DNA from 3 places in the Mycoplana sp. ABR4_002 genome. Region 1 is predicted to be linked to each of the others. Evidence: predicted binding sites of a transcription regulator. Region 1 holds the regulator's gene; each other region holds the start of a gene.
What was found. The regulator PhoB, encoded in region 1, activates phosphate uptake and scavenging genes when phosphate is short. The targets are predictions, from matches to a motif close to TGTCATNNANCTGTCAT.

Region 1 (9,636 bases):
CGCTGCCTCGGCGGGATCGTGCTGTCCGACAAGCAGTGGATCGAGGAGAGCCTGCAGGACTACTTCCGCCACACCGGCCCCGCCATGTCGCCGTTCAACGCCTGGACCCTGCTGAAGGGCGTCGAGACGCTGCCGCTGCGCGTACGCCAGCAGACCGAGAACGCCTCGCGCGTCGCCGACTTCCTCGCCGGGCATCCGAAGGTTGCGCGGGTGATCTATCCCGGCCGCAAGGATCACCCCCAGGCGGACCTGATCGCGCGGCAGATGAGCGGCGGCTCGACCCTGGTATGCATCGAACTCAAGGGCGGCAAGGACGCCGCCTTCGCCTTGCAGGATGCCCTCGAGATCGTGGAAATCTCCAACAATCTCGGCGACGCCAAGAGCCTGATCACGCATCCCGGCACGACCACACACAAGAACCTGAGCGAGGAGGCCCGGACGGAACTCGGCATTTCACCCGGCACCATCCGACTTTCGGCCGGGATCGAGGACAGTGAGGATCTGGTCGGAGACTTCGCCCAGGCGCTGGAGAAGGTTAAGGCCTGATGCTTCCGGAACGGCCGCGCACCGCTTTTGGCTGCTCGGCCGTTCCACGCCCCTTCGCTCATCTGTTCGATCCGGCCCGAACAGCAATCCCACAAACGGCGGACATTGACCGTCGAAGACATTGCCCGACTTGTAAATGTTTCGGGTGTATGATCCCGGCTCATGCGAACAAGTGACATCAAGGCGTCGGAATGTACAGAGCGCTAACCCGCGATATCGAGGTGACGGTCGAGCCCTACTTTCTGGAGGAGCAATCCGACCCGGACGACAGCCGATATGTCTGGGGCTATCGCATCGTCATCGCCAACCATTCGGATATCACGGTCAAGCTGATGACACGCTACTGGCACATCACCGATCAGAACGGACTGGTCGACGAAGTGAGCGGCCCGGGCGTGGTGGGCGAGCAGCCGGTGCTCGGCCCCGGCGATACTTACGAGTACTCGTCCGGCTGCCCGCTCGACACGCCGTCGGGGGTGATGTTCGGGCACTACCGGATGGAGACCCCGGCCGGCGACGCCTTCGAGGTCGCAATCCCCGCCTTCTCGCTCGACGCGCCCGGACAGGCCCGCACCCTAAACTGACACCATGGAGTGACCGCTACCGCGACAGACGAACCTGGCGCGTCCGTCGGACCGCCGCCGCGTGGCGGCGTCAGGACGAGGCGACTTCGGAGGTCTCGAAGCGGTAGGTCGTCGAGCAGAACTCGCAGGTTGCCGCGATGTGACCATCGGTTGCGGAGTACTCGATGTCCTCCGCCGACAGTCCGGACAGCACGGCTTTCAGCCGGTCGCGCGAACAGGAGCAACGGTCCACCACCTTCTGGGTCGGATAGACGCGAACGCCGCGCTCGTGAAACAGCCGGTACAGCAGCCGCTCGGTACCGACATTGGGATCGGTCAGTTCGTCGGCGTCGATCGTCTCGACAAGGCTGCGCGCCTCGGCCCACTTGTCGTCCTCTTCGATCTTGTGTCCGACCTCCTCGCCGTCGCCGCCCGGAAGATCAGGCTGGCGCATGCGTTCCGGAGCGTCCGGCAGAAACTGCGCCACCACGCCGCCCGCGCGCCAGCGGTGCCGCGACTTGCCGCCGGCATCGCGATCAAAGAGTTCGGCAACCCCCAGCCGCACGCGCGTCGGAATCTGTTCCGATTGGCGAAAATAGGTTCCGGCAATCTCTTCAAGCGTGTGCCCGTCAAGCGCGACGATGCCCTGATAGCGCTGGGTATGCGCTCCCTGATCGATGGTGAAGGCGAGGATGCCCTCACCGAGAAGCTCGTGCGGCGCCGATCGGCCGGCCGCCACTGCCGCCGCCAGCGCGTCGGCGTCGAAACGGGCATAGGCGCGTACGCTTTCCGGGCTGGAGAAGTCCGCAACGAGCAGGTCGACCGGACCGTCGCTCTTTGTCTGCAGGATCAGCTTGCCTTCGAATTTCAGCGAGGTGCCGAGCAGCACGGTCAGAACGATCGCTTCGGCCAGCAGCCGCGCAACCGGCAGCGGATAGTCGTGACGCTCGAGAATGGCGTCGAGCATCGGCCCTAGCTGGACCGCGCGGCCGCGCACATCCAGGCCCTCTACCTGAAACGGCACGACCTGGTCGTCGCCGGCATAGTCGAGTTCGCCAAGTTTCGGGGCTGGCTGGGCCATCATTCGCTCCTTCAACGCCATACGCCGCATCGGCCCGATGCTGGTCACATCTGCCCGCGGCGGGTGGGATCTTTCGTGATTCGATGCCGTGACCGGCCGGATGATTTCACAACAGGCGGCTCGATGCCAACAGGCATCGCGGCGGGTTGCGCCTTACATCGGGGCGGCATCCCCGGTTTTCAAGAGCGCTGCCGCCCGACCTAGATGACGTTCATGCACCAGGCAAGGATCGACTTCTGCGCATGCAGGCGGTTCTCCGCCTCGTCGAAGACCACCGAGTGCGGCCCGTCGATGACCTCGTCGGTGACCTCCTCGCCGCGGTGCGCCGGCAGGCAATGCATGAACAGCGCGTCCTTGTGCGCCTTCTGCATCAGTTCCTCGTTGACCTGGAAGGGCTGAAAGATGTTGTGGCCGCGGGCGCGGTGCTCCTGGTTCATCGACACCCAGCAGTCGGTGACGACACAGTCGGCGCCGGCGACCGCCTTGTCGGCATCGTGGCACAGCATGATGTCGCCGCCATTGTTGCGCGCCCAGTTCAGGATCTTGTCCTCCGGCTCGGAACCGAGCGGCACCGCCATGTTCATCCGGTAGCCGAAGCGCGCAGCGCCCTCGATGAAGGAATGCAGAACATTGTTGCCGTCGCCCGTCCAGGCGATCGTGTGGCCCCTTATCGGGCCGCGATACTCCTCGAAGGTCATGATGTCCGCCATGATCTGGCAGGGGTGCGTCAGGTCGGTCAGCGCATTGATCACCGGCACGGTCGCATGCTCGGCCATCTCCAGCATGCGGGAGTGGTCGGTGGTGCGGATCATGATCGCGTCGACGTAGCGCGACAGCACCTTCGCCGTGTCGCCGATCGTCTCGGCGCGGCCGAGCTGCATTTCCGTGCCGGAGAGGAACAACGTCTCCCCGCCGAGCTGGCGCATGCCGACGTCGAAGGACACGCGCGTGCGGGTCGACGGCTTTTCGAAGATCATCGCCAGCATCTTGCCTGACAGCGGCTTGTCCTCGGCGCCGGCCTTGTTGGCCGCCTTGCGCGTGCGGGCATCGTCGATGATCGTGCGGAGGTCCTCGGCCGTCATGGCGGAGAGGTCGATGAAGTGTCTTGTACCTGCCATGCTGTCAGTCCTGTGTTTCGCCGTCGGCCTTCGCCTCAGGCCGTCTTCTGCGAGGCGCTGAGCTTCTCCGCCGCCCGTTCGATCCGCGCCAGCCCCTCGCGCGCTTCGTCGACCGAGACGACAAGCGGCGGCAGCAGGCGCAAGACATTCTCCCCGGCCGGGACGAGCAGGAGGTTCTCCGCCCGCACCGCCTTCAGCAGGTCGGCCGACGGCACCTTCGCCTTGATGCCGAGCATCAGGCCCTCGCCGCGGACGTCCTCGATGATGTCCGGGTACCGGTCCTTCAGCGAGGCCAGGCCCTGGCGCATCACCAGGGCAACGTCGCGCACGTGGTCGAGAAATCCGTCCGCCAGCACCACGTCCAGCACGGCGTTGCCGACCGCCATGGCCAGCGGATTGCCGCCATAGGTCGATCCGTGGGTGCCCGAAACCATGCCCGAGGCCGCCTCCGCCGTCGCCAGGCAGGCGCCGAGCGGAAAGCCGCCGCCGATGCCCTTGGCGACCGCCATGATGTCGGGCGTGACCCCCGCCCACTCGTGGGCGAACAGTTTGCCCGTGCGGCCGACGCCGGTCTGGACCTCGTCGAGGATCAGCAACAGTCCGTATTCGTCGCAGAGCGCGCGCAACTCGCGCAGGAACTCATTGGACACCACCCGGATGCCGCCCTCGCCCTGCACCGGCTCGATCAGGATCGCGGCGGTCTCCTCGGTGATCGCATTCCTGACGGCGGCCAGATCGCCGAACGGAACCTGGTAGAACCCCGGGGCCTTCGGCCCGAAGCCCTCGAGATACTTTTCCTGGCCGCCGGCGGCGATCGTGGCCAGCGTGCGGCCGTGGAACGCCCCCTCGAAGGTTATCACGTGGAACTTGCCGGGGTAGCCCTTGGCGAACTGGTAGCGCCGTGCCGTCTTGATCGCGCACTCCAGCGCCTCGGCGCCGGAGTTGGTGAAGAACACCTTGTCGGCAAAGGTCGCAGACGTCAGGCGCTTGCCAAGGACTTCCTGCCCGGGCACCTCGTAGAGGTTGGACAGATGCCACACCTTGTCCGCCTGGGCCTTCAGGCACTCGACCAGGTGCGGATGCGCATGGCCGAGCGAATTGACCGCGACGCCGGCGGCAAAGTCGAGATACCGCGTACCGTCTTCGGCGACCAGCCAGACGCCCTCACCGCGCTCAAAACGCAGCGGCGCGCGCAGATAGGTCTCGTAAAGCGGCGTGGCATCGGCCATGGCGCGTATCTCCTTCGCAGCGGATGCGGAAATCTGTTCTGTTTCTGCCGTTTCCACGCGAGAAAAAGCGAAAACGCCGCCTTTGCGGCGGCGGGCGCACTATCAGCATTTCAACGGGCGATGTCAACAAATGCACGCCATGTCAATCCGCCTTAATCTACCGCAACGTCAGGATTCGAAATGCTCGGCCGAAGTGTCGCAAGCGAGTCACACCGCACGAGCAAGTTGGGGAAAACTGGAAAATCGATTCGGCCGGATTCCGGCGACTCTTGTCACGGAGTCACCCTGTCAGTAGGTTAAAGATCAATTGCTAGACTGCATGCGGCGGACCTAGTCACCAACAGTATCAGGGCGTTCTGCGCCCCGGAACCATCCGGGGCCACGGGGAAGGATTCTCCCTGCAGGAGCCGGAACGGAGGCGATCACATGAACTGGACAGACGAGAGGGTCGAAAAGCTCAAGAAGCTTTGGTCCGAGGGACTGAGCGCCAGCCAGATCGCAGCACAGCTCGGCGGCGTCAGCCGCAACGCGGTCATCGGCAAGGTCCATCGCCTCGCCCTCCCCGGCCGGGCGAAGGCCGGCGGCACGCCGACCGCAACCCGTGCCAAGCGCCCCGCCTCCACGTCGCGCCCGGCGAGCTTCGCGCCGCGGGTCGCGACCCGCACGGTCGCACGTCCGGCCGGCGCAACCGTGGTCAAGGAAGAGATCGCCTTCGACTACGACGAACAGCCGATCACGCGGTTCAACACCAACGTCGTCGTGCCGATGTCGCGCCGCCTGGAACTGACCCAGTTGACGGAGCGGACCTGCAAGTGGCCGAACGGCGACCCGCTGAAGGACGACTTCCACTTCTGCGGAAACGAATCCCCGGACAATTCACCCTATTGCGTCTACCACCAGCGCATGGCCTATCAGCCGTCGGCCGAACGGCGCCGGGCTCGCTGAAGGACCCGGGACGCTGAGGGACTCGCCAGTCTCCTGGACGCGACAGACGACAATTCGAGAACGGGCCGCACGGCCCGTTTTTCGTTTCCAGCCGAAGCGACGGTCAGGCTTCCAGCGAGTAGCCCGCACCGCGCACCGTGCGGATGACGTCGTGCATGTTGGAGAAATTCAGCGCCTTGCGCAGGCGTCCGACATGGACGTCGACGGTACGCTCGTCGACATAGATGTCGTGGCCCCAGACCCCGTCGAGCAGTTGCGAGCGTGAGAACACCCGGCCTGGCGAGGACATGAGGAATTCGAGCAGGCGGAACTCGGTCGGGCCAAGCCGCACCTCGCGGCTGCGGCGATGGACGCGATGCGTCTCGCGGTCAAGTTCAATGTCGCCGCACTTCAGAAGGGTCGCCACGACTTCCGGTCGGGCGCGGCGCAGCATTGCCTTGACCCGCGCCATCAGTTCCGGCGTCGAGAACGGCTTGACCACGTAGTCGTCGGCGCCGGTCGCAAGACCCCGCACCCGCTCGCTCTCCTCGCCGCGCGCCGTCAGCATGATGATCGGCAGGCGTTCGGTTTCGGTGCGCTGGCGCAGGCGGCGACACAGTTCGATGCCGGATACGCCGGGCAGCATCCAGTCGAGGATGAGCAGGTCCGGCTGGCGCTCCTGCAGGCGGATCTCCGCCTCGTCACCGCGCAGGATCGTGTCCACCTCGAAGCCCTCGGCCTCGAGGTTGTAGCGCAGGAGGACACTGAGCGCCTCCTCGTCTTCGACCACGGTAATCTTGGGAACCATGAGAACTCCTGAAGTCCTAAGCGCACACTACTCCTTGACCGCACCGACCGACGTGGTGTGGTCATCCTTCGGGCGTTCGCCCTCCGGCGGCGCGCCCGTCGCCATGTAAAAGATCGTCTCGGCGATGTTGGTGGCGTGGTCGCCGATACGCTCGATGTTCTTGGCGCAGAACAGCAGATGCGTGCACGGCGTGATGTTGCGCGGATCTTCCATCATGTAGGTCAGCAACTCGCGGAACAGCGAGGTGTAGATCGCGTCGATCTCGTCGTCGCGCTCGCGGATTTCCTTGGCCTTCTCGACGTTGCGCGAGGCGTAGACGTCCAGAACCTCCTTCAGCTGGGTCAGCGCCAGCTCGGCCAGATGCTCCAGGCCGCGGGCGAACGTGCGCGGCACGCCGGAACTCTGGACGGCGATCACACGCTTGGCGGTGTTCTTGCCGAGATCGCCGACCCGTTCCAGTTCGGCGGCGATGCGGATCGCGCCCATGATTTCACGCAGGTCCGCCGCAACCGGCTGGCGCTTCGCGATCGTCACGATCGCCTTTTCGTTGATCTGCCGTTCGGCGGTGTCGAGCACGACATCCTCGGAAATGACCTTCTGGGCCAGCCCGACATCCGAATTGACCAGCGCGCGCACGGAATCGCCCAACATTTGCTCGGCCGTGCCACCCATCTCCGAAATGCGGCGGGTCAGGTATTTCAGTTCTTCATCATAGATCGAAACGATGTGGGTCGATGACATGGTCTTTTCCTCAAGCGCGCAGCGCAGATCTCAGCCGGATATCAGGACCGCATCAGCCGAAGCGGCCCATGATGTAGTCCTGCGTGCGCTGGTCGTCCGGATTGGTGAACATCTTGTCGGTGTCGTTCTCCTCGACGAGATTGCCGAGGTGGAACATGGCCGTGCGTTGCGAGACGCGGGCGGCCTGCTGCATCGAGTGCGTGACGATGACAATGGTGAAATTTGTCCGCAGTTCATGGATCAGTTCCTCGACCTTGGCGGTCGCGATCGGGTCGAGCGCCGAGCACGGCTCGTCCATGAGGATGACTTCCGGGCTGACCGCCACGGCGCGCGCAATACACAGCCGCTGCTGCTGACCGCCCGAAAGGCCGGTGCCCGGCTCGTGCAGACGATCCTTGACCTCGCTCCACAGGCCGGCCTTCTGCAGGCTCCGCTCGACGATCTGGTCGAGATCGGCCTTCGACCTCGCCAGGCCATGGATGCGGGGGCCGTAGGCGACATTCTCGTAGATCGACTTCGGGAACGGGTTGGGCTTCTGGAACACCATGCCGACGCGGGCACGCAACTCGACCACGTCGATCGTCGGGTCGTAGATGTCGTCGCCATCAAGCGTGATGTTGCCGGTGACGCTGCAGCCGTCGATGGTGTCGTTCATCCGGTTCAGCGTGCGCAGGAAGGTGGACTTGCCGCAGCCGGAGGGGCCGATCAGCGCCGTGACGGTATTCTCGCGGATGTTCAGGTTCACGTCGAAAAGCGCACGCTTCTCGCCGTAGTAGACCGAGACGTCCTTGCCGACCATCTTGTACTGCGACTCGTTGCTCATGGATTTGCCAATCTTCTCTTCGACTTCAATGTCGGTAAGCATATTCATTGAAGTGTCTCCTTTACCAGCGGCGCTCGAAGCGCTGACGCAAATAGATGGCAATGCCGTTCATGACGATCAGGAAGCCCAGCAGCACCAGGATCGCTGCGGAGGTCCGTGCGACAAAGCCACGCTCGGGGCTGTCGGCCCAGATGTAGATCTGCGTCGGCAGGGCGGTGGCCGCATCCATGACGCCGCCGGGCTCCGAGGTGATGAAGGCGTTCATGCCGATCAGCAGCAGCGGGGCCGTCTCTCCGAGGGCACGCGCCAGCGAGATGATCGTTCCAGTCATGACGGCCGGCATGGCAAGCGGCAGAATATGGTGGAAGATTGCCTCGTGCTTGGAGGCACCGATGCCGAGCGCCGCCTCGCGGATGGACGACGGCACCGACTTCAGCGAATTGCGCGTCGTGATGATCAGCGTCGGCAGCGTCATCAGCGACAGCACCAGACCGCCGACCAACGGGGCCGAGCGCGGCATGCCGAACCAGCCGAGGAACACCGCCAGGCCGAGAAGGCCGAAGATGATCGACGGCACCGCCGCCAGATTGTTGATGTTGACCTCGATCAGGTCGGTTATGCGGTTCTTTGGCGCAAACTCCTCGAGATAGATCGCCGCCGCAATGCCGATCGGCAGCGAGATCACAAGCGTGACGAGGAGCGTCCAGAACGAACCCGAGATCGCGCCGGCGAGGCCGGCAAGTTCCGGGAAGCGGCTGTCCGGGTTGAAGAACAGACCCCAGTTGAAGGGGCGGGAGATCAGCCCCTCGGCCGACAGCTTGTCGAACAGTTCGATCTGCTTGTCGTTCATCCGGCGCTGGCTCTCCGGCGTGTCGCGGCTGATCTGCCCCTTGGCGAGCTGGTCCGCCGGGTCCGACATCGGCACCAGATAGCTGTGCCGCCCGGTCAGTCGGTCAGGGTCGGCGATGACGGCGTCGCGCACGATGTAGGGCGACTGATCGGTGAACAGGCCGAAATAGTCCCGCTCCTCGCGGCGAGAGAGGTCGCCGGCCTCCGCGCGCATCGCCTGGCGGAAGATGCCGCGCCAGTCGGCGCCCATCAGGTCGGTCCTGTCCACCTCCGCCGAGCTCAGGTCGATCTCTACCTTCACCATGGTCTGGGTGAAGGCGGAGTAGCCGGTATAGGTTATCGAACCGATCAGGAACACCAGGAAGCCGAGTGCGAACACGATCGCCGCAACCCCGTAGAACTTGAGCCGGGCCTCCGAAGCGTAGCGCGCCTTGCGCCGCGCCACCATTTCCTTGGAATGCCAGTCGATCTGCTTGATGGGCGTTTCGCTGGTAGCATCCATCAGTATTTCTCCCGATATTTGCGCACCGTGCGAAGCGCGATGATGTTCAGAATGAGCGTCATGATGAAGAGCACCAAACCGAGCGCGAAGGCGGCGAGCGTCTTGGGGTTGTCGAATTCGGCGTCACCCGTCAGCAGCGTCACGATCTGAACGGTGACCGTGGTCACGGCATCGAAGGGGTTGATCGTCATCTTCGCGATCAGGCCCGCGGCCATGACGACGATCATCGTCTCGCCGATGGCGCGGCTCAGGGCCAGCAGCACGCCGCCGACGATGCCCGGCAGCGCCGCCGGGATCAGCACCTTGCGGATGGTCTCGCTCCGGGTCGATCCCAGCGCAAACGATCCGTCGCGCATTGCGCGGGGAACGGCGGCAAGGGCATCGTCCGAAAGGGAGGAGATGAGCGGGATGATCATGATCCCCATCACCAGACCCGCGGCGAGCGAGCTGTT
Region 2 (9,636 bases), 1.2 Mb from region 1:
GCCGCGCCATCATCCGCAAGACCGGCGCCCGCGGCCTGCGCTCGATCATGGAGAAGATCCTGCTCGACACCATGTTCGAGCTGCCGACGCTGGAAGGCGTGCGCGAAGTGGTCATTTCCGACGAGGTGGTGAAGGGCGCATCCCGCCCGCTCTACATCTACTCCGATCGCTCCGAAGAAAAGGCGAATGTGTCCGCCTGACGCGGCCCGACGCATTGCAGACCCGCCTCCGGCGGGTCTTCGCATATTGGAAGCGGCCTGCAGGGCACCCCAGTCGGTCGTGCCGGCCGGTCAAGTTTCGAAATGACGAATGGTACCAGGCCTGCCAGCGGGCAGACGCGTGGACGCAGCCGATGGGTGCACGGTGACCGGGCAATCCGGCGTCTCGGGTGCGCGAACCGGAATGCTGCGGCGCAAGCCCGGCGTCAGGTCCCGCCACTAGCCTGATGGTCTTGTGCAACGCGTTTGTGATGGCCCCTCAGGGCTTGAAAACTTGATGACATAACTCCACCTGTGGGTGGACGAGAATAGGCCGGAAAGAGCGCAACAGGGCGCCCGGCATCAGCTCCCGGTAACGGGAAGTTGGAAAGGACAGAACATGACGAAGAAGACGTCTGGCGCGCAAGAGAGCACGGCATTCCCGGTATTGCCGCTGCGCGATATCGTAGTGTTTCCACACATGATCGTGCCGCTGTTCGTCGGCCGCGAAAAATCCATTCGCGCGCTGGAAGAGGTGATGGGGACCGACAAGCAGATCATGCTTGCCACCCAGATCAACGCAGGTGACGACGATCCCGAGCCCGATGCGATCTACAAGGTCGGCACCGTCGCCAACGTCCTGCAGTTGCTGAAGCTTCCCGACGGCACCGTGAAGGTGTTGGTCGAGGGACGCGCGCGCGCCGAGATCGAAGGCTACACCGACCGCGAGGATTTCTACGAGGCCGATGCCCGCGTGCTGGCCGAGCCGGACGAGGACCCGGTCGAGATCGAGGCACTGGCGCGCTCTGTCGTCTCGGAGTTCGAGAACTACGTCAAGCTCAACAAGAAGATCTCGCCGGAAGTGGTCGGCGCGGCCAGCCAGATCGAGGACTACTCGAAGCTGGCAGACACGGTCGCCTCGCACCTCTCCATAAAGATCGTCGAGAAGCAGGAAATGCTCGAGACGACCAGCGTCAAGCTGCGTCTGGAAAAGGCGCTCGGCTTCATGGAGGGCGAGATCTCCGTGCTGCAGGTGGAGAAGCGCATCCGCTCTCGCGTCAAGCGGCAGATGGAGAAGACCCAGCGCGAGTACTACCTGAACGAACAGATGAAGGCGATCCAGAAGGAGCTCGGCGACGGCGAGGACGGCCGCGACGAGATGGCCGAACTGGAAGAGAAGATCGCCAAGGCCAAGCTTTCCAAGGAGGCCCGCGAGAAGGCGGACGCCGAGCTGAAGAAGCTGCGCCAGATGAGCCCGATGTCGGCGGAAGCCACCGTCGTGCGCAACTATCTCGACTGGCTGACCGGCATTCCGTGGAACAAGCGGTCGAAGGTCAAGACCGACCTGAACAACGCCGAGAAGATCCTCGACGAGGATCATTTCGGGCTGGACAAGGTCAAGGAGCGGATCGTCGAGTACCTCGCCGTGCAGGCCCGCTCGAACAAGATCAAGGGGCCGATCCTGTGCCTCGTCGGTCCTCCGGGCGTCGGCAAGACCTCGCTCGCCAAGTCGATCGCCAAGGCCACCGGGCGTGAATACGTCCGCATGGCGCTTGGCGGCGTGCGCGACGAGGCCGAGATCCGCGGCCACCGCCGCACCTATATCGGCTCGATGCCCGGCAAGGTCATCCAGTCGATGAAGAAGGCGAAGAAGTCGAACCCGCTCTTCCTGCTCGACGAGATCGACAAGATGGGCATGGACTTCCGCGGCGATCCGTCGTCGGCCCTGCTCGAGGTGCTCGATCCGGAGCAGAACTCGACCTTCATGGACCATTACCTTGAGGTTGAATACGACCTGTCGAGCGTGATGTTCGTGACCACCGCCAACACGCTGAACATTCCCGCGCCGCTGATGGACCGCATGGAAGTGATCCGGATTGCCGGCTACACCGAGGAAGAGAAGCTGGAGATCGCCAAGCGCCATCTGCTGCCGAAGGCGATCCGTGACCACGCGCTGCAAGAGCGGGAATTCTCCGTGACCGACGGTGCGCTGATGGCGGTGATCCAGCAGTACACCCGCGAGGCCGGCGTCCGCAACTTCGAGCGGGAGCTGATGAAGCTCGCCCGAAAGGCGGTGACCGAGATCATCAAGGGCAAGGCGACCAAGGTGGAAGTGACGGCGGAGAACATCCACGACTTCCTCGGCGTTCCGCGCTACCGCCACGGTTCGGCCGAGCGCGACGATCAGGTCGGCGTTGTTACCGGCCTGGCCTGGACCGAGGTCGGCGGCGAACTGCTGACCATCGAAGGCGTGAGCCTGCCGGGTGGCAAGGGCCGCATGACGGTCACGGGTAACCTGAAGGACGTCATGAAGGAGTCGATCTCGGCGGCGGCATCCTATGTCCGCTCGCGTGCCATCGATTTCGGCATCGAGCCGCCGCGCTTCGACAAGACCGACATCCACGTGCATGTGCCGGAGGGCGCAACGCCGAAGGACGGTCCGTCGGCCGGCATCGCCATGGCCACCGCGATCGTCTCGATCATGACCGGCATTCCGGTGTCGAAGGACGTTGCGATGACCGGCGAGGTCACGCTGCGCGGCCGGATCCTGCCGATCGGCGGCCTGAAGGAGAAGCTGCTTGCCGCGCTTCGCGGCGGCATCAAGAAGGTGCTGATCCCCGAAGAGAACGCCAAGGACCTGGCGGAGATCCCGGACAACGTCAAGAACAACATGGAGATCATTCCGGTCACGCGCATGGGCGAGGTCATCGAGCACGCGCTGGTACGCAAGCCGGAGCCGATCGAGTGGGATCCGTCGTCGGTTGAATCGAAGTCGGTTGCAACCGTCGAATCGGCTGACGAGAGCGGCACGGCGATCGCTCATTGAGGTAAACGAAGCCTCAAATGCCGTTCCACGGAGCGGTAAAATTGGAAGGGCCGGCAGCGATGCCGGCCTTTTTCGTCTAAAACCCTGTGAAAACCCCGGAATTTCAGCGTTTGCAGCGGAAATCCAGTTGCGGAGCCAAGGTCGATGCGTATTCTGCCCACGACTTATGTTTGAGTCGTTTCGAACCGTATGAAAGGGGTGGAAACATGAACAAGAACGAACTCGTCTCCGCAGTGGCCGAGAAGTCGGGTCTCTCCAAGACGGATGCGGCATCGGCTGTTGATGCTGTATTCGAGACGATCCAGGGCGAACTCAAGAACGGCGGCGACGTGCGCCTCGTCGGTTTTGGCAACTTCTCCGTATCGCGCCGCGAAGCCTCGAAGGGCCGCAACCTTTCGACCGGCGCCGAGATCGATATCCCGGCCCGCAACGTGCCGAAGTTCTCGGCCGGCAAGGGTCTGAAGGACGCCGTCAACGGCTGAGCCTGATCGCCGTGGCCGGGACCGGTTCGACCGGTCTGGCCGGCGTGCATCAAAAGATTGAGGGTCCGGTTGTCCGGACCCTTTTTCGTTGTTGTCTGTCGTGCATCTGTCATGTGCCTGTCATCGCAGTGTAACAGGCCAGGCCCAGAAACCCCGGGTTCCAGAAATTCAGGATCCCGGAGGATTTGATGAAGTCCCGATCGCTCGTTGCCGCGCTTGCCGCCGTCCTGGCCGCATCCGCTGCGTCCTCGGCTCTTGCCGAACCTGTGTTCAATCGCATTGCCTCTTTCACCGTCATCGACAACCTGCCGGAAGGCGCAGACCCGAAGACGGAGTCGTCCGCGGAAATCATTGCGGCGACCGAGGACGGCAACACGCTCGTCTATTCCGACAGCCCGCTGAAGGCGGTCGGCTTCATCGACATCACCGATGCGAAGGCTCCGAAGGCCGGCGGCTCGGTCGCCTTCGAGGGCGAGCCGACGTCGGTTGCCGTCGCCGGCAGCAAGGCGCTCGTCGCCGTCAACACCAGCAGGAGCTATGTCGAGCCGTCCGGGATGCTGGCGACGGTCGACCTTGGCTCGAAGGCGGTCGAGGCCACCTGCGACATCGGCGGCCAGCCGGACTCGATCGCGCTGAACAGCGACAGGACCCTTGCCGCGATCGCGATCGAGAACGAGCGCGACGAGGACCTCAACGACGGGGCGATCCCGCAGATGCCGGCCGGCGACCTCGTCATCCTCGCGCTCAAGGACGGCGTGCCGGATTGCGGCACGCTCAAGCGCGTCGCGCTCACCGGGCTTGCCGAAGTCGCCGGCGAAGATCCGGAACCGGAATTCGTCTCCTTCAACGGCCAGGACGAGATCGCCGTGACGCTGCAGGAGAACAACCACATCGTCATCGTCGATGGAAAGACGGGTGCGGTAAGGAGCCACTTTTCGGCCGGCACCGTCGACCTGGTGGGCATCGACACCAGGAAGGATGGCGCCATCGCCCTGACCGGAAAGAAGGAAGGCCAGAAGCGCGAGCCGGATGCGGTCAAGTGGCTGGACGACGAGCGCCTGGTGGTGGCCAACGAAGGCGACTACGAGGGCGGCAGCCGCGGCTTCACCATCTTCGACAAGGCCGGCAAGGTGCTCCACGAGAGCGGCCCGTCCTTCGAGCACGCGATCGTTTCGGTCGGCCATTATCCCGACAAGCGCAATTCCAAGGGCGTGGAGCCTGAAGGTCTTGAGGCGGCGGCCTTCGGCGAGGACAAGCTGTTCTTCGTGCTGTCCGAGCGCGGTTCGATCGTCGGCGTCTACAAGGACACCGGTGCGGAGCCGGAACTGCTGCAGCTCCTGCCGTCCGGCGTCGGTCCGGAAGGCGCGGTCGCCATTCCCGGCCGCAATCTCTTCGTCACCGCCAACGAGACCGATCTCGGCGAGGACGGCCTGGCCCGTTCGCACGTGATGATCTACGAGCGCGCCGAAGGCGTGGCCGCCTATCCGCAGATCAGGTCGGCCGACAAGGACGGACTGCCGGTCGGCTTCGGCGCGCTGTCCGCCCTCGCGGCCGACAAGAACGAGCCGGGCAAGCTCTTTGCCGTCAGCGACTCGTTCTATTCGTCCGATCCTTCGATCTTCACCGTCGACGCAACGCAGACGCCGGCGGTCATCACCGACAAGCTGACGGTCACGCGCGACGGTGCACCGGCGCAGAAGCTCGACCTCGAAGGCATCGCCACAGACGGGGAGGGCGGCTTCTGGCTCGCCTCGGAGGGCAATGCCGACAAGCTCTACGCCCACGCCATCATCCACGTGAACAAGAAGGGCGAGATCAAGAAGGAGATCGCCATTCCCGCCGAACTGCGTGCCGGCGAAACCCGATTCGGCTTCGAAGGCATCACCGTCGTGGGCGAGGGCGAGGACACGGTGCTGTGGATGGCGGTCCAGCGCGAGTGGAAGGACGACGAGAAGGGCTTCGTCAAGCTCGTCTCCTACAAGCCGGCGACGGAAGAATGGGGCGCGGTGCGTTATCCGCTGGAGGCGGCGGGCGAGGGCTGGGTCGGCCTTTCCGAGATCACCGTCCATGGTGACCACGCCTATGTCATCGAGCGCGACAACCAGATCGGCAACAATGCCAGGCTGAAGAAGCTCTATCGCGTGGCGCTCTCCGAACTTAAGCCGGCCAAGCTCGGCGAGACGCTACCGGTCGTGAACAAGGAAGAGGTCCGCGACTTCATCCCCGACCTGAATGCCCTGAACGGCTACCTTGTCGACAAGGTCGAAGGCTTTACCGTCGATGCCGCCGGCAATGGCTACGTCGTCACCGACAACGACGGCGTCGACGACTCCTCGGGCGAGACGCTGTTCTTCGGCATCGGCTCGATGAACGCGATGTAGGTCCGCGTATCGGGCGCACACCAAGACGGCCGGGCGCAGGTGCTTCCGGCCGTCTTTTGTGTTCGGTCGTGGATGCGGGAATGCCGGCGACCGGTCGCTGTTACCGGCAAGGGTGGCATCGGCGAGAAGGGATGTGTTCAGACCGCTTCGAGTGGCGATCCTGCCGGCTGGCCCTCGTTGCGGGCGCGCTGGAGTTCTTCGGTGCGCGCGCTGAGACAGCGCAGGATCTCGGACAACTGCTCCTTCTGCTCCTGGCTCAGAGCATCGAAGATGGCCTCGATCGTCTTGTGCTGGGGCTGCTGCGCGGCGTTGATGACGGCAAGTCCGGTCTCGGTGATGGAGACGATCTTGGCCCGGCGGTCCTTCGGGTCTGGGTCGCGCACGACGAGCTTGTCGCGCTCGAGTCCGTCGATGGCCTCGGTAACCGTGCGCGGCGCAAAGCCGAGGGCGGCGGCGATGTCGGTCGATCGCTGCGGACCCTGGCAGGACAAGAGCAACAGGAACTTGCTGCGGGCGAGCGAGACGCCCTCGTCCATCATGCACTCGTTCACCAGGCGGCTGACCTGATGGTAGAGCTTGAACATGCCCTGGGCGATGTCGATCGTATCGTTCATGAGGGGCAATATAGGTATAGTGAGGGACCATGTCAAAAGAAATGCCGCGCATTTCCGGCGCCCGGTCGCCCAAGATTTACGCTGCTGCCGCGACATCCGCCGATGCGGCCTCGCAGTTCCGCAGGGTGGTGCAATTATCCGAGTATAACCCTCCCGCCGAGCGGATCGAGCATTGACCGGGCCGGCGGACCCGGGGATGGTCGGGCATGCCCTTCCGCTTCGTCCACACCGCCGATGTGCATCTCGACTCGCCGATTGCCTCGCTGGCGCTGCGCAACGAGGAGCTGGCGGATCTCGTGCGCGGCGCCTCCCGCCGTACGCTCGAGCGGATCGTCGACCTCTGCATCGCCGAGCGCGTCGACGCGCTGCTGGTCGCCGGCGACCTCTATGACGGCTCGCAGACCTCCATGGCGACCGCGCTCTATCTCGTCGGCCAGATGCGGCGGCTGGAGACGGCCGGCATTCGCGTCTTCATCATCCGCGGCAATCACGATGCGCAGTCGCAGATCACCCGCGAGCTGACGTTTCCCGCCAACGTCCACGTCTTCGACGGGCGCGGCCGTCCGCTGCAGGCGGGCTCGCTGGCCGACGGCCGCGCGGTCCACGTGCACGGGATCAGCTTCGGCCAGCCGCACGCGCCGGCGAGCCTGCTTCCGGGCTACAGGCCGCCGGTCGCGGACGCGATCAACATCGGCATGCTGCACACCAGCCTTGCCGGCGCGGGGCGGCACGACAACTATGCGCCCACGAGCGTCTCCGACCTCGCCGCCCACGGTTTCGACTACTGGGCGCTCGGCCATATCCACCGCCGCGCCGTCCATGCCGAACAGCCGATGGTAGTCATGCCCGGCATTCCGCAGGGGCGCGACATCAACGAAGCCGGGCCGAAGTCGGTGACGCTGGTCACCGTCGGCGACGACGGTGTGCTGGCCGCCGAGGAGCGGTTCCTGGCGGTGGCCGAGTTCGAGCGGCTTGCGGTCGACCTGACGGGGGCGCAGGACTGGCCGGCGATGCTGCAGCTCGCCCGGACCGCGCTCGGACAGGCAAAGGGCCGCGCGCGTGCCGACCAGCTCATCTGCCGGATTTCCCTGACGGGCGCGACCCCGCTCGGCTGGCGGCTGCGGCGCGACCAGGACCTACTCGCGGCCGAGCTCCAGGCCGTTGCCGACAGCCTCGGAGGGTGCTGGATCGAGACGGTCGAACTTGCCGTCGGGCAGGCGCAGGCGGCGGATGCGCCGGTCGACTTCGGCGCGCTGTCGGAGCTGGCCGCGATCATCGAACGCGAGGTTCTTCCATCGCACGCCTACCGGGAGGAGCTGCGTGAAACGCTCGCGGCGGTGATGGCGCAGTTGCCGCGCGATGTCCGCGACCTGCTCGGCGCGGACGAGGAGGGCGAGGAGGCGTTGCTGGCGCTTGCCGCCGAACGCGGGGTCGCCGACCTCCTGCCGCGGCTCGCGGCGCTGCGGGAAGGAGACGGCGTCTGATGCGCCTCAACCGCCTCGACCTCGCCCGTTACGGCAAGTTCACCGACAAGCGGCTCGACTTCGGGGCCGAGCGCCCGGGCGTGCCGGACTTCCACCTTGTCTACGGACCGAACGAGGCCGGCAAGTCGACGCTCTTTTCCGCCTATCTCGACCTGTTGTTCGGCATCGAGGCGCAGAGCGCCTACGGTTTCCTCCACCCCTATCCAACCATGCGGATCGGCGGCGACGTCACGGTAGGTGGCGTGCACCACGAGGTCGCCCGGCTGAAGCGCCGGCAGGGTTCGCTGGTCGGCCCCGACGACCGGATGCTGCCCGACAGTCTGTTCGACGCGGTGCTCGGCGCGATGGATCGGCAGGCCTACCGGATGATGTTCTCGCTCGACGACGACAGCATCGAACGTGGTGGCGAGGGGATCCTCAAGAGCGAGGGCGAGCTGGGGTCCCTGCTGTTTTCCGCCAGTTCCGGCCTGTCGGACATGGGCCAGGCGCTGGAGCAGGCACGGGTGGAGGCGGACGCCTTCTACCGTCCGCAGGCGCGCAAGCACGAGTTGGCGGCGCGCAAGGCGGAGATCGAGGCGCTGCGCGAGCAACGCAAGGCGCTCGACATTGCGGCGCGCGAATACGGCGCGCTGACGCGGCAACTGGAATCCTCGGCCGGGCGCTACGACGAGGCGTTTCGGGCGCGCACCGCCACCCGGACAGCAATCGAGGAGCTGGAACGCCGGCTGGCGGCGATCCCGCTTTTGCGGCGGCTGCGGGAGATCCGCACCCGGCTCGCCGAATTTGACGCTGGCGAGACGCCGCCGAAGGAATGGACCGGCCTCGTTGGCCAGTTGCAGCGCGACGAGGCGGAGCTTTCGGCGCGCGGCGAGCGGCTGGCCGGCGAACTGGCGCGCCGCTGCGCCGCGCGCGAGGAAGTGACGCCAGATCCCGACGTGCTCGCCGTGGCGGCCGACATCGAGGCGCTTGCCGGGTCCGATCTCGGGGCACGCTACCGCACCGCCACGCTGGATCTCGCGGGCCGCATGACGGAGCGCGACCGGCTCGACGCGGAGATCGCCGAAAAGCAGGGCCTGCTCGGCCTCGCCGGCGCCGATCCTTCGAGCCTGCTGCTGCGGCCCGACAAGGCTGAGGCGCTGTCGGCGCTGGTCTCCGCGCGATCCGGTCTCGTCGAGCGCCTTGCCGCCGCGCGGCGCGAAGCGGAGGAGGCCGCGCGCGGCTGCGAGGCTGCCGGCGCACGGCTTGCCGCATTGGGGGCGGGCGAGGCCGAGGCGGGCGCAGAGGAGACGAAAGCCACGTTGCTGACGCTGGTGCGTGCCGCAAAGCTGAACGCGTTGACGACACGCCTGCGCGAGGCCGAGCGCGAGGCGGCGGTGGCGCAGGCGGCGCTTGCCGGCGCGCTGGACCGGCTGCGGCCGGGCATTGCCGAGATCGAGGGTCTGCGCGCGCTGGAAGCGCCCGGCCGCGAGACGGTCGAGGCTCTCCGCAACGGCGTGAGCCGAAACACGGAGAGGGCCCTGAAGCTGGCAGAGCAGGCGCGCGCCGTCTCGCTCGACCTGTCGACGCAGCGCTCCGGTCTGGAGCAGATGCGCCGCAGCGAAACGCTGGTCAGCGACGAGGAAGCCGACGCGCTGCGGGCGGCGCGCGACGC
Region 3 (9,636 bases), on a different contig from region 1:
CAGGAGATCCTCGACAAGCAGACCGACAATTGGGGGATCAAGGTGGCGAATGTCGAGATCAAGCATGTCGACATCGACGAGAGCATGATCCGCGCCATCGCCAAGCAGGCCGAGGCGGAAAGGCTGCGCCGCGCCAAGGTGATCAACGCCGAAGGCGAGCAGCAGGCGGCGCGCAAGCTGGCCGAGGCAGGCGCGATCCTCGAGAAACAGCCAAACGCCATGCAGTTGCGTTATTTCGGGGCCCTGCAGGACATCGCCGGAGAACGAAGCTCGACCATCGTCTTTCCGCTGCCGCTCGACCTGATGCAGACGCTGACGGATCTTGTGCAGAAACCAGGCGAGCGGCACGAACCCTGAGGCGGCCGTCAGTCACCGCAAGGCGGCCCGCAATCGCGGCCCCGCGAAATCGACGAATGCCCTGAGCTTCATCGGCACCAGTCCCTGCGGCAGATAGACAAGCTGCACCGGCAATGGCGGGTGCTCGAATTCCTCAAGAACGGGCAACAGCCGTCCCGCCGCCACGGCGTCCGCCGCCTGGTAGGAAAGCAGCCGCGTCAGGCCAAGCCCCGCCACGGCGGCGTCGCAGGCCGATTCCGCCGTGTTGACGACCAGCCGTGAGTGAATGGCCGCCGATATCTCGCGCCCGCTCTCGATGAAGGTCCAGGCACTTGCCGCCATCAGGTTCTCGAAAGTGATGCAGGCATGCCCGGCAAGTTGCTGCGGATGTGCCGGGCGACCGTGTTCGGCCAGATAGTCCGGGCTTCCATAGATCACGCGGCGAAGCGACCCGACCCTGGTCGCGACCAGGTTGCTGTCCGGCAGATTTCCGATCCTCAAGGCAACGTCGATGTGGTCGTCGGCCATGTTGACGTAGCGGTCCCCCAGCGTCAGCCGGATGTTGACCTGAGGGTGCTCCTTTAGGAACGCAACGACGACGGGCAGCACGTGCAGGCGGCCGAAGACGATCGGGGCCGTCATCGTCAGGTCGCCCCTGACGGCGCTGTATTCGCCGGCCGCCGCCTTCTCGGCATCCTCAACCCGCGCCAGGATCTCCTTGGCCGCCTCCACATAGGAGCGGCCGGCCTCGGTCAGAAGGATGCGCCTGTTCGTGCGGGTGACCAGTCTTGCGCCGAGATGTGACTCCAGCTCCGAGAGCTTGCGGCTGACCGTGGCGAGCGGCATGCGCAGCCGCCGCGTTGCGGCCGACAGGCTGCCCTCGTCCACGACGGCGAGCAATACGGTCATGGCGTCGAGGCGATCCATCTTTGTTTCCATTATTTGGAAGGCGTAATACCGTTTTCGCAATCTACTGCCAAAATTCGGAAATGTATAGGTTGTCTGTCGCGACCGATGTCTACGCCATCCCGCACCACGTTCCTGGCATATGGAAGGATCTTGTCATGAAGCTTTATCGCCATCCGCTCTCCGGCCACGCGCACCGGGCCGAACTTTTCCTGTCGTTGATCGGCGCGCCCTGCGAACTCATCGACGTCGATTTGCTTGCATCCGCGCACAAGTCGTCCGAGTTCCTGAAGCTCAATCCGTTCGGCCAGGTTCCCGTGCTCGACGACGGGGAAACGGTGGTCACCGATTCGAACGCCATCCTCGTCTATCTTGCGAAGAAGCTCGGCCGCAGCGACTGGCTGCCCGACGATCCGGCTTCGGCGGCAAGGGTGCAAAAGTGGCTCTCGGTCGCTGCGGGCGAAATCGCCTATGGGCCCGCTGCCGCCCGGCGCGTCACCCTGTTCGGCGCCATGCTGAAGGCGGACGAAGCGATCGCGTCCGCGCACCAGATCCTGGCGCTGCTTGACGCCGAACTCACCGAACGAGCCTTCCTCGTCGGCGACCGGCCCACCATCGCAGACGTCGCGCTCTACAGCTACGTCTCGGCCGCCCCCGAGGGCAATGTCGACCTTGGCGCCTATGCGCATGTCCGGGCATGGTTGTCCCGCATCGAAGGGCTTGCCGGCTTCGTCGCCTTCCGCAAGTCCGCCGTCGGCCTTGCGGCATGACGGCGCAGCGGCCTTTGCGTTCACACTGACTGGAGAACTGCGATGCTGGACAAGGTCGAAGCGGGCGCCCCCGGATCGCCCTGGCATGAAGGCGAACTGCAACTGCAGCGTCACGTCGGGGTGGTCGAACGCATGGATGCCCCGGGACGGAACTTCGTGCGCAGCTTCATGCCCGACCAGCATCGCCAGTTCTTCCCGATGCTGCCCTTCGCCGTCTTCGGTGCGGTCGATGCCGAAGGCGACGTCTGGGCGACCCTGCGCGGCGCCCGGCCTGGCTTCCTGCAGGCGCCGGACGCCACCCATCTCGAGGTTCGGCTTCCACGCGACCGGCACGACCCGGCCGATGCGGGAATGGACGACGGGGATGCCATCGCCATGCTCGGCATCCAGCTGGAGACGCGCCGGCGCAATCGCCTCAACGGTCGGATCGGCCGGAAGAGCGACGAGGCCTTTGTCGTCCATGTCGGCCAGAGCTTCGGCAACTGCCCGCAATATATCCACCTCAGGGACGCCGCCCTCGTGCGCGATCCGGCCGCGCCGGCCTCTCTGCCGCCCGCCCGGCTCGACGCCCTCGACGCGCGTGCTAAGGCGTTGATTGCCGCCGCCGATACCTTCTTCGTCGCCTCCTACGTCGACCGCGACAGCGGCGAGCGGCAGATCGATGTCTCGCATCGCGGCGGGCGCCCGGGCTTCGTACACGTGGGCGAGGATGGCGTACTGACGGTTCCCGACTTCGCCGGCAATCTCTACTTCAACACGCTCGGCAACTTCCTGATCAATCCGCGCGCCGGGCTCGTCTTCGTCGACTTCGAGCGCGGCGACCTGCTGCAACTGACGGGGGATGCCGAGGTCGTGCTCGATTCCCCGGAAATTGCCGCGTTCCAGGGCGCCGAGCGGCTGTGGCGGTTCCGGCCGCGAAAGATCCTCTTCCGGGCGGGCGGCTCCCCGCTGCGCTGGTCGTCGCGGGCGGACGGCCGGTCGCCCAACGTGTTTGCGACCGGAACCTGGGCGGAAGCCGGAGACCGCCTGCGCTCGCCCGCTCCTGCCATGCACTGGCGGCCGTTCCGCATTGTCCGCAGCGAGGCGGAGAGCTCAACCATCCGATCGCTTTACCTTCTGCCCGCAGACGGTGCGGGCCTCCCGCCGCACCGCGCCGGCCAACATCTCCCGCTCCGGATCGCGCCGAAGGACGGGGCCGATCCGCTCGTGCGCAGCTACACGCTCTCGTCTGCCGCCACGGACGGGATCTACCGCATCAGCGTCAAGGCCGAGGGCACGGTCTCGTCCTACCTGCACGGGTTGCGGCCGGGCGACATCCTCTCGGCCCGCGCCCCGGCGGGGGGCTTCGCGATCGAGACCGACGGGCCGCGCCCGGCCGTGCTGGTCGCCGCCGGCGTCGGCATCACGCCGATGGTCGCGATGCTGCGCGAGCTCGTCCATCAGGGACGGCTCACGGGCCGGAGGCGACCGGCCTGGCTGTTCCACGGCGCCCGCACCCTGGCGGAGCGTCCGTTCGACGACGAGATCGCCGCCCTTGTCGAGGCAGGCGAGGGTGCCATCCGCCTCGTTCGCACCCTGACCAGACCGGAGGGCGCGGTTGCCGGCCGAGACTACGACGCCAGCGGTCGCATCGACGTCGCGCTGCTCAAGGCGCACCTGCCCTTCGACGACTACGACTTCTATCTCTGCGGTCCCGCTCCGTTCATGCAGGACCTCTATGACGGGCTGCGCGCGCTCAACGTCGCCGATGCGCGCATCCATGCGGAGGCCTTCGGCCCGTCCTCGCTTAAGCGGGCACCCGATGCCGAGGCCGCGACCGCGCCGGCGCCCTCCTCGCAGCCGGTCCGGGTCGTCTTCTCCAGCTCGGGAAAGGACGCAAAGTGGCAGCCGGGCGGCGACAGCCTGCTGGACCTCGCCGAGGCCAGCGGCCTGTCACCGGACTATGGCTGTCGCAACGGCAGCTGCGGCAGCTGCCGCACGCGCATCCTGGGCGGCAGCGTCACCTATCCCGCAGCGCCGTCCTTCCAGTTGCCCGCCGGCGAAGCGCTCCTTTGTTGCGCCGTTCCGGCCGAGGATGGAGAGCTGCGGCTGACGCTGGACATCTGAACCCGGCGGAGAGAGACATCCATACCGCCGGAAATGCCGGAAGGGGCTCTTCATGGGCACGTCCCGCGCCACCGACCTCGGCACCCTGTCAAGAATCCTTCACGTAGTCGTAGCATAGGTGAAGAGATCAAGACCGTGACCCGAGGGTGAGCGCCGGAGGACTGAAATGAAGATCTCAAGAAACGACGCGGAAGGAATCGATTGGCTCGAGGCGGAGCTGGCCGATACGATCGACGAGGACTACGAGCTGGAGCTGTCCGAACCGGCGGCCCTGTCGGAGGAAATCCGCAAGATCTACCGCAAAACCCATCCGCCGACGATCGCGCGCATCGAGTATTTCCGGGCGCTGCTGGCGCTGCAGTCGGAGCTGATCAAGCTGCAGGACTGGGTCGCCTATCGCAAGGAGAAGGTGGTGGTCATCTTCGAAGGCCGCGACTCGGCCGGGAAGGGCGGCGTGATCAAGCGCATCACCCAGCGCCTGAACCCGCGCGTGGTCCGCGTGGTGGCCCTGCCGGCGCCGTCCGACCGCGAGAAGACGCAGTGGTACTTCCAGCGCTACGTGCCGCACCTGCCCGCCGGCGGCGAGATCGTGCTGTTCGACCGGTCCTGGTACAACCGCTCGGGCGTCGAGCGGGTCATGGGCTTTGCAACCGAAGACGAGGTCGGGCAGTTTTTCCACGACGTGCCTGAATTCGAGCGGATGCTCGTCCGCTCCGGCATTCGCCTCGTCAAGTACTGGTTCTCGATCACCGACGAAGAACAGCAGATGCGGTTCCTGATGCGGATCCACGATCCGTTGAAGCAGTGGAAGCTGTCGCCGATGGACCTTCAGTCACGGGTGCGCTGGGAGGCCTATACGAAGGCGAAGGAGGAGACCTTCGCCCGCACCAACATCCCGGAGGCGCCCTGGTTCATCGTCGAGGGCAACGACAAGAAGCGGGCGCGCCTGAACTGCATAGATCACCTGCTGTCGCAGATCCCGTACGAGGAGGTTCCGCACGAGGACATTTCCCTTCCGGACCGCATCTTCAACCCCGACTACGAGCGTCAGGTCCTGCCGCGGGAGCTCTACGTTCCGTCGAAGTACTAGCCCGGATCTGTCGATGCCGAACCTGGCTGCTACCGGCGACTACCCCTCCCCCAGGACAGCAGCTGCGCCCTTTTCGGCGACCATCATCGTCGGCGCGTTGATGTTGCCGGCGGTGATGTTCGGGAAGACCGAGGCGTCGATGACGCGCAAGCCGGCGAGCCCATGGACCTTCAGCGAGGCGTCGACGACGGAGCTCCGGGCGTCGGGGCCCATCGCAGCGGTGCCGCACAGGTGATAGATCGAGCCGCTGTGCTCGCGGAAATAGGCGAGCAGTTCGGCGTCGCTCACGGCCTCGGCCGAGGGCGGCATCTCGCGTTCGGTGATCGCCTTCAGCGCGGGCGCGGCCATGATCCGGCGCGCCAGCCGGCTGCCCTGGATGACCTCTGCCTCGTCCCGGGCGGTCGTGAGGTAGTTCGGACGGATGTGCGGCGCGTCGTTCACGTCCGGTGAAGCGATGCTGACCGTGCCGCGGCTGGTCGGCCGGCAGGAATTGAAGGCAAGCAGAAAGCCGGAATAGGGCTCCGGCTTGAGGCCGGCGCGCGGGTCCGACGGGATCCGGTAGGACAAGGGATTGAAGTAGTACTGGATGTTCGGCCGCTCCTCCTGCGCGCTGCCGCGCAGGAAGCCGCCCGCCTGGTTGACGCTCAGGGCCAGGGGTCCGCGCCTCGACACGGCGTAGCGAAGCGCCTGGCGGGCCTGGCCGAAGAGGTTGCCGAGATCATCATTGAGGGTGGGCACGGTCGAGCGGTAGTAGAAGCTGGCGCAGAGATGGTCCTGCAGATTCTGTCCGACGGCCGGGAGATGGTGGACAACAGGGATGTCCATCGCTTGCAGCAATGCGCCATCGCCGATCCCCGAGAGCTGCAGCAGCTTCGGCGTGTCGACGGCGCCGGCACACAAGATGACCTCGCGCCGGGCGGAATAGTTCTCGGTGCCAGCCGGCGTCGCAACCTCGATGGCACGCGCCCGTCCGTCCTCGACGAGGATCTTGCGGGCGCGGGCGTTGCGGAGGATGGCAAGGTTGCGGCGCCTTAGTGCTGATCGCAAGTAGGCGAGCGAGGAGGATGAGCGCACGCCGTTTCGGGTGTTGATGTCGTAGACGCCGGCGCCCTCGATCGTCGCACCGTTGAAGTCCCGGTTGAGTGGCAGCTGCAGCTCGGCACAGGCGTCGAGGAAGCGCCTGGTGATCGGGTGCGCCTGGTCGCGCATCGGGGTGATGTGGATCGGCCCGTTTCCGCCGTGGAAATCCGACTCGCCGTTCGCATGGGTCTCGAGCCTCTTGAAGTACGGCAGCACCTCGCCATAGGACCAGCCGGGATTGCCCGCCGCGGCCCAGTCATCAAAGTCCGCAGCCGCGCCGCGCACGAAGATCATTGCGTTGATGGAGCCCGAGCCGCCCTGGACCTTGCCGCGCGGCGCGTAGATGCGTCGCTGGTTCAACGCCGCTTCCGGCTCGGTCCAGTACATCCAGTTGACGCGCGGGTCGTAATAGGAGCGGGCGTAGCCGACCGGGATGCGAAACCAGGGCGAGCTGTCCTTGCCGCCCGCCTCGATCAGCAGCACCTTGTGCTTTCCGTCCTCGGCAAGCCGGGCAGCAACGATGCAGCCGGCGGACCCCGCGCCGACAACGATGTAGTCGAAGGTGGTCATGTGATCCTCAGCCGCGAGCGGGTGCAAACGCCTTGATGTCGACGGGCTTGTCGTCCATCTGCAGGTGCAGGCGCTGGCCCTCGTAGGGCGAGTTCCTCTCGACCACGTCGAGGTCGAGTTCGACGCCGAGCCCTGGTTCGCGCGACGGTATCAGGTAGCCGTCGTCGAACTGCAGCGGCCTCTGGAGGATCTCGGCATAGAAGCCCTTGAAGTCGACGATCGCCTCGTGGATGAGAAAGTTCGGGCAGGCCGCGGCCAGCTGGATGCTCGCTGCGGCACCGATCGGCCCGTTGTAGAGGTGCGGGGCGACCTGCGCGTAGTGCGCCTCTGCCATGCCAGCGATCTTCTTGGCCTCCAGCAGGCCGCCGCACCGCGCCACATTCATCTGCAGGATCGATGCGGCACCCGTTTCCAGCACGCGCTGGAACTCGTATTTGGTGGTCAGCCGCTCTCCGGTAGCAACCGGGATTGACGTCGCACGGGCGACGCTGGCCATCGCCTCTTCCTGGCCGGGCGGAACCGGCTCCTCGAGCCAGAGCGGATCGTATTTCTCGAGCCGGCGGGCGAGGCGAATGGCCGAGGACGGCGCCATCTGCCCGTGCGTGCCGAACAGCAGATCGGCACGGCCGCCGACCGCGGCGCGAATTTTTTCGCAGAATTCCTCGCACCGCTCCATCACGCCGATCGACAGCTGATGACCGGAATAGGCCGTGTAGGGACCGGCCGGATCGAACTTGACGGCGGTGAAGCCCATGTCGACCATTCTGGCCGCCTCGTCGGCCGCGAGCTCGGCGTCGTTGTAGTCATATTCGCCGGCGTCGTTCTTCGGGTAGAGATAGGTATAGGCGCGCAGCCGCTCGTGCACGCAACCGCCCAGCAGCTTGTGCACCGGCTGCCCGGCGGCCTTGCCGACGATGTCCCAGCAGGCGATCTCGAGCCCGGAAACAATGCCCATCATCGTCGGATCGGGACGCTGGGTGAAACCGCTCGAATAGGCCGAGCGCCAGAAGCGCTCGATGTCGTGCGGATCGTGGCCGAGCAGGTGACGCTCGAAAACGTCCTCGATCAACGGCACCAGCGCCTTGGGGTGGAAGGCGGTGGCGTAGATTTCCCCAACGCCCTCGATGCCGTCCTTGGTGGTGAGCCGCACGAAGACCCAGTACATGCCGCCGATATGGGGCGGCGGCACGGCAACGACGTGGACGGCGAGCGAGGCAATCTGCATGGTGAAAGTCCTTCTGCGAGCGTCAGTGCTTGAGCACGACCAGGCGGGTCTGCGTGAATTCGAGCATGCCGTGCTTGCCGTCGTCGCCCCCGAGTCCTGACCGCTTCCAGCCGGCGTGGAAGCCCTGATAAGGGTCCGCAGGAAAGCGGTTGACGTAGAGCTCGCCCGCCTCGATGGCGTCGGCAAAGCGCATCACGGTGCCGTAGTCGTTGGTGAAGAGCACCGAGCTCAGCCCGAACTGATGGTCGTTGGCAAGCGCCAGGGCCTCGTCCGCGCTGTCATAGGTGAGCACGGCGAGCACGGGGCCGAACACCTCTTCGGCGACGACTTCCATGTCCTGCCGGCAGTTGGAGAGCAGGGTCGCCGGATAGAAATTTCCCTTGCCGTCGGGCAGCACGCCGCCGGCCTCGATCCGGGCGCCCTGTTCGACCGCCCGGGTGACCATCGCGTGGACGCTGGCCTGGGCCGACTTCGTGGCGAGCGGCCCCATGCGTGTCTGGTCGACGGCGCGATCGCCGAACGCCCTTGCCGCGAAGCCGGCCCGGAGCCGGCCGAGCAACGCATCGTGAATCGAGCGGTGCGCATAGACCCGCTCAGGCGCCGTGCAGACCTGGCCGCAATGGTTGGTCTTGGCCGCCACGAGGCCGGCCACGACCGCGTCAAGGTCGGCGTCGGGCTCGACGATCACCGGCGTCTTGCCACCGAGTTCGAGCGACGGCTTGGCGATATTGGCCTTGCAGTATTCGAGAACCGTGCGCCCCGCCTGCAGGCTACCGGTCAGCGTGATCATGCCGACCGACGGATGGGTACAAAGCGTTGCGGCGACGTCGTGCGACATGGTCAGGATGTTGACGAGGCCCGCCGGCAACTCGGCCTCCATGGCGGCCGCTGCGATCTCGAAGGCAGAGGTCGGGGTCGAGTTGCTCGGCCTGACGACGACGGCGTTTCCGGCGATTAATGCGGGCGCGATCTTGCGCACCAGCGTGTAGACCGGAAAGTTGAAGGGGATCAGGCAGGCGACGACGCCGATCGGTTCCCGTTTGAGAAGCAGGGTTTCGTCCGGGCTGTCGCTCTGGATCACCTCGCCGTCGATGCGCCGCGCCCACTCGGCGTGATAACGCATCAGTTCCGCTCCGTAGATCGCCTCCGCCGTCGCATCCCCGAGGCTCTTGCCAGATTCCAGGGCGAGCGCCGCGCCGATTCTGCTGGCGCGGGCCTCGATCGCGGTCGCGAAACGGCGAAGCGCTTCCCCCCTAGCAATCGCCGGCAGCGTCCGCCATGCCTTCTGCGCCCTGGCGGAGCTCTCGACGGCGGCAACGACGTCCGAAGCACAGCCGGCAGGCACGCGGGCGACGGTCTCGCCGTTGGCGGGGTTATGCACCGCAACCAGTTCCGACCCCGGCCGGAATACGCCGGCGACAAAATTGCGATAGTCGGTCAAGGCAATTCCCTCATGTTTCGGCCGCATGTCAGAAGGCGCTGCGGCCGGGGGCCGCATCGAGCAGGGTCCTGGTATAGGGGTGGCTCGGTTCGCTGAGCACCTTTGCCGCGCT

Region 2: the regulator PhoB is predicted to act here: its motif matches at 3,614-3,630, upstream of ACXAGF_RS07515 (esterase-like activity of phytase family protein).
Region 3: the regulator PhoB is predicted to act here: its motif matches at 4,205-4,221, upstream of ppk2 (polyphosphate kinase 2).

Annotation. Positions count from the first base shown of each region.
Region 1 covers NZ_JBSWVO010000001.1:415,616-425,251, reverse strand. The annotation lists gene ACXAGF_RS02070 (O-succinylhomoserine sulfhydrylase) at 1-546, shown strand, start outside; gene apaG (Co2+/Mg2+ efflux protein ApaG) at 738-1,130, shown strand; gene ACXAGF_RS02060 (Hsp33 family molecular chaperone) at 1,201-2,190, opposite strand; gene argF (ornithine carbamoyltransferase) at 2,391-3,308, opposite strand; gene ACXAGF_RS02050 (acetylornithine transaminase) at 3,344-4,537, opposite strand; gene ACXAGF_RS02045 (GcrA family cell cycle regulator) at 4,964-5,482, shown strand; gene phoB (phosphate regulon transcriptional regulator PhoB) at 5,586-6,269, opposite strand; gene phoU (phosphate signaling complex protein PhoU) at 6,297-7,010, opposite strand; gene pstB (phosphate ABC transporter ATP-binding protein PstB) at 7,063-7,881, opposite strand; gene pstA (phosphate ABC transporter permease PstA) at 7,895-9,184, opposite strand; gene pstC (phosphate ABC transporter permease subunit PstC) at 9,184-9,636, opposite strand, start outside.
Region 2 covers NZ_JBSWVO010000001.1:1,566,286-1,575,921, forward strand. The annotation lists gene clpX (ATP-dependent Clp protease ATP-binding subunit ClpX) at 1-200, shown strand, start outside; gene lon (endopeptidase La) at 598-3,024, shown strand; gene hupB (DNA-binding protein HupB) at 3,231-3,506, shown strand; gene ACXAGF_RS07515 (esterase-like activity of phytase family protein) at 3,695-5,887, shown strand; gene ACXAGF_RS07520 (MarR family winged helix-turn-helix transcriptional regulator) at 6,025-6,501, opposite strand; gene ACXAGF_RS07525 (metallophosphoesterase family protein) at 6,708-7,985, shown strand; gene ACXAGF_RS07530 (AAA family ATPase) at 7,985-9,636, shown strand, end outside.
Region 3 covers NZ_JBSWVO010000002.1:281,982-291,617, reverse strand. The annotation lists gene ACXAGF_RS21605 (slipin family protein) at 1-357, shown strand, start outside; gene ACXAGF_RS21600 (LysR family transcriptional regulator) at 370-1,263, opposite strand; gene ACXAGF_RS21595 (glutathione S-transferase family protein) at 1,401-2,012, shown strand; gene ACXAGF_RS21590 (2Fe-2S iron-sulfur cluster-binding protein) at 2,055-4,118, shown strand; gene ppk2 (polyphosphate kinase 2) at 4,285-5,208, shown strand; gene ACXAGF_RS21580 (GMC family oxidoreductase) at 5,248-6,858, opposite strand; gene ACXAGF_RS21575 (mandelate racemase/muconate lactonizing enzyme family protein) at 6,866-8,083, opposite strand; gene ACXAGF_RS21570 (aldehyde dehydrogenase family protein) at 8,106-9,524, opposite strand; gene ACXAGF_RS21565 (dipeptide ABC transporter ATP-binding protein) at 9,553-9,636, opposite strand, start outside.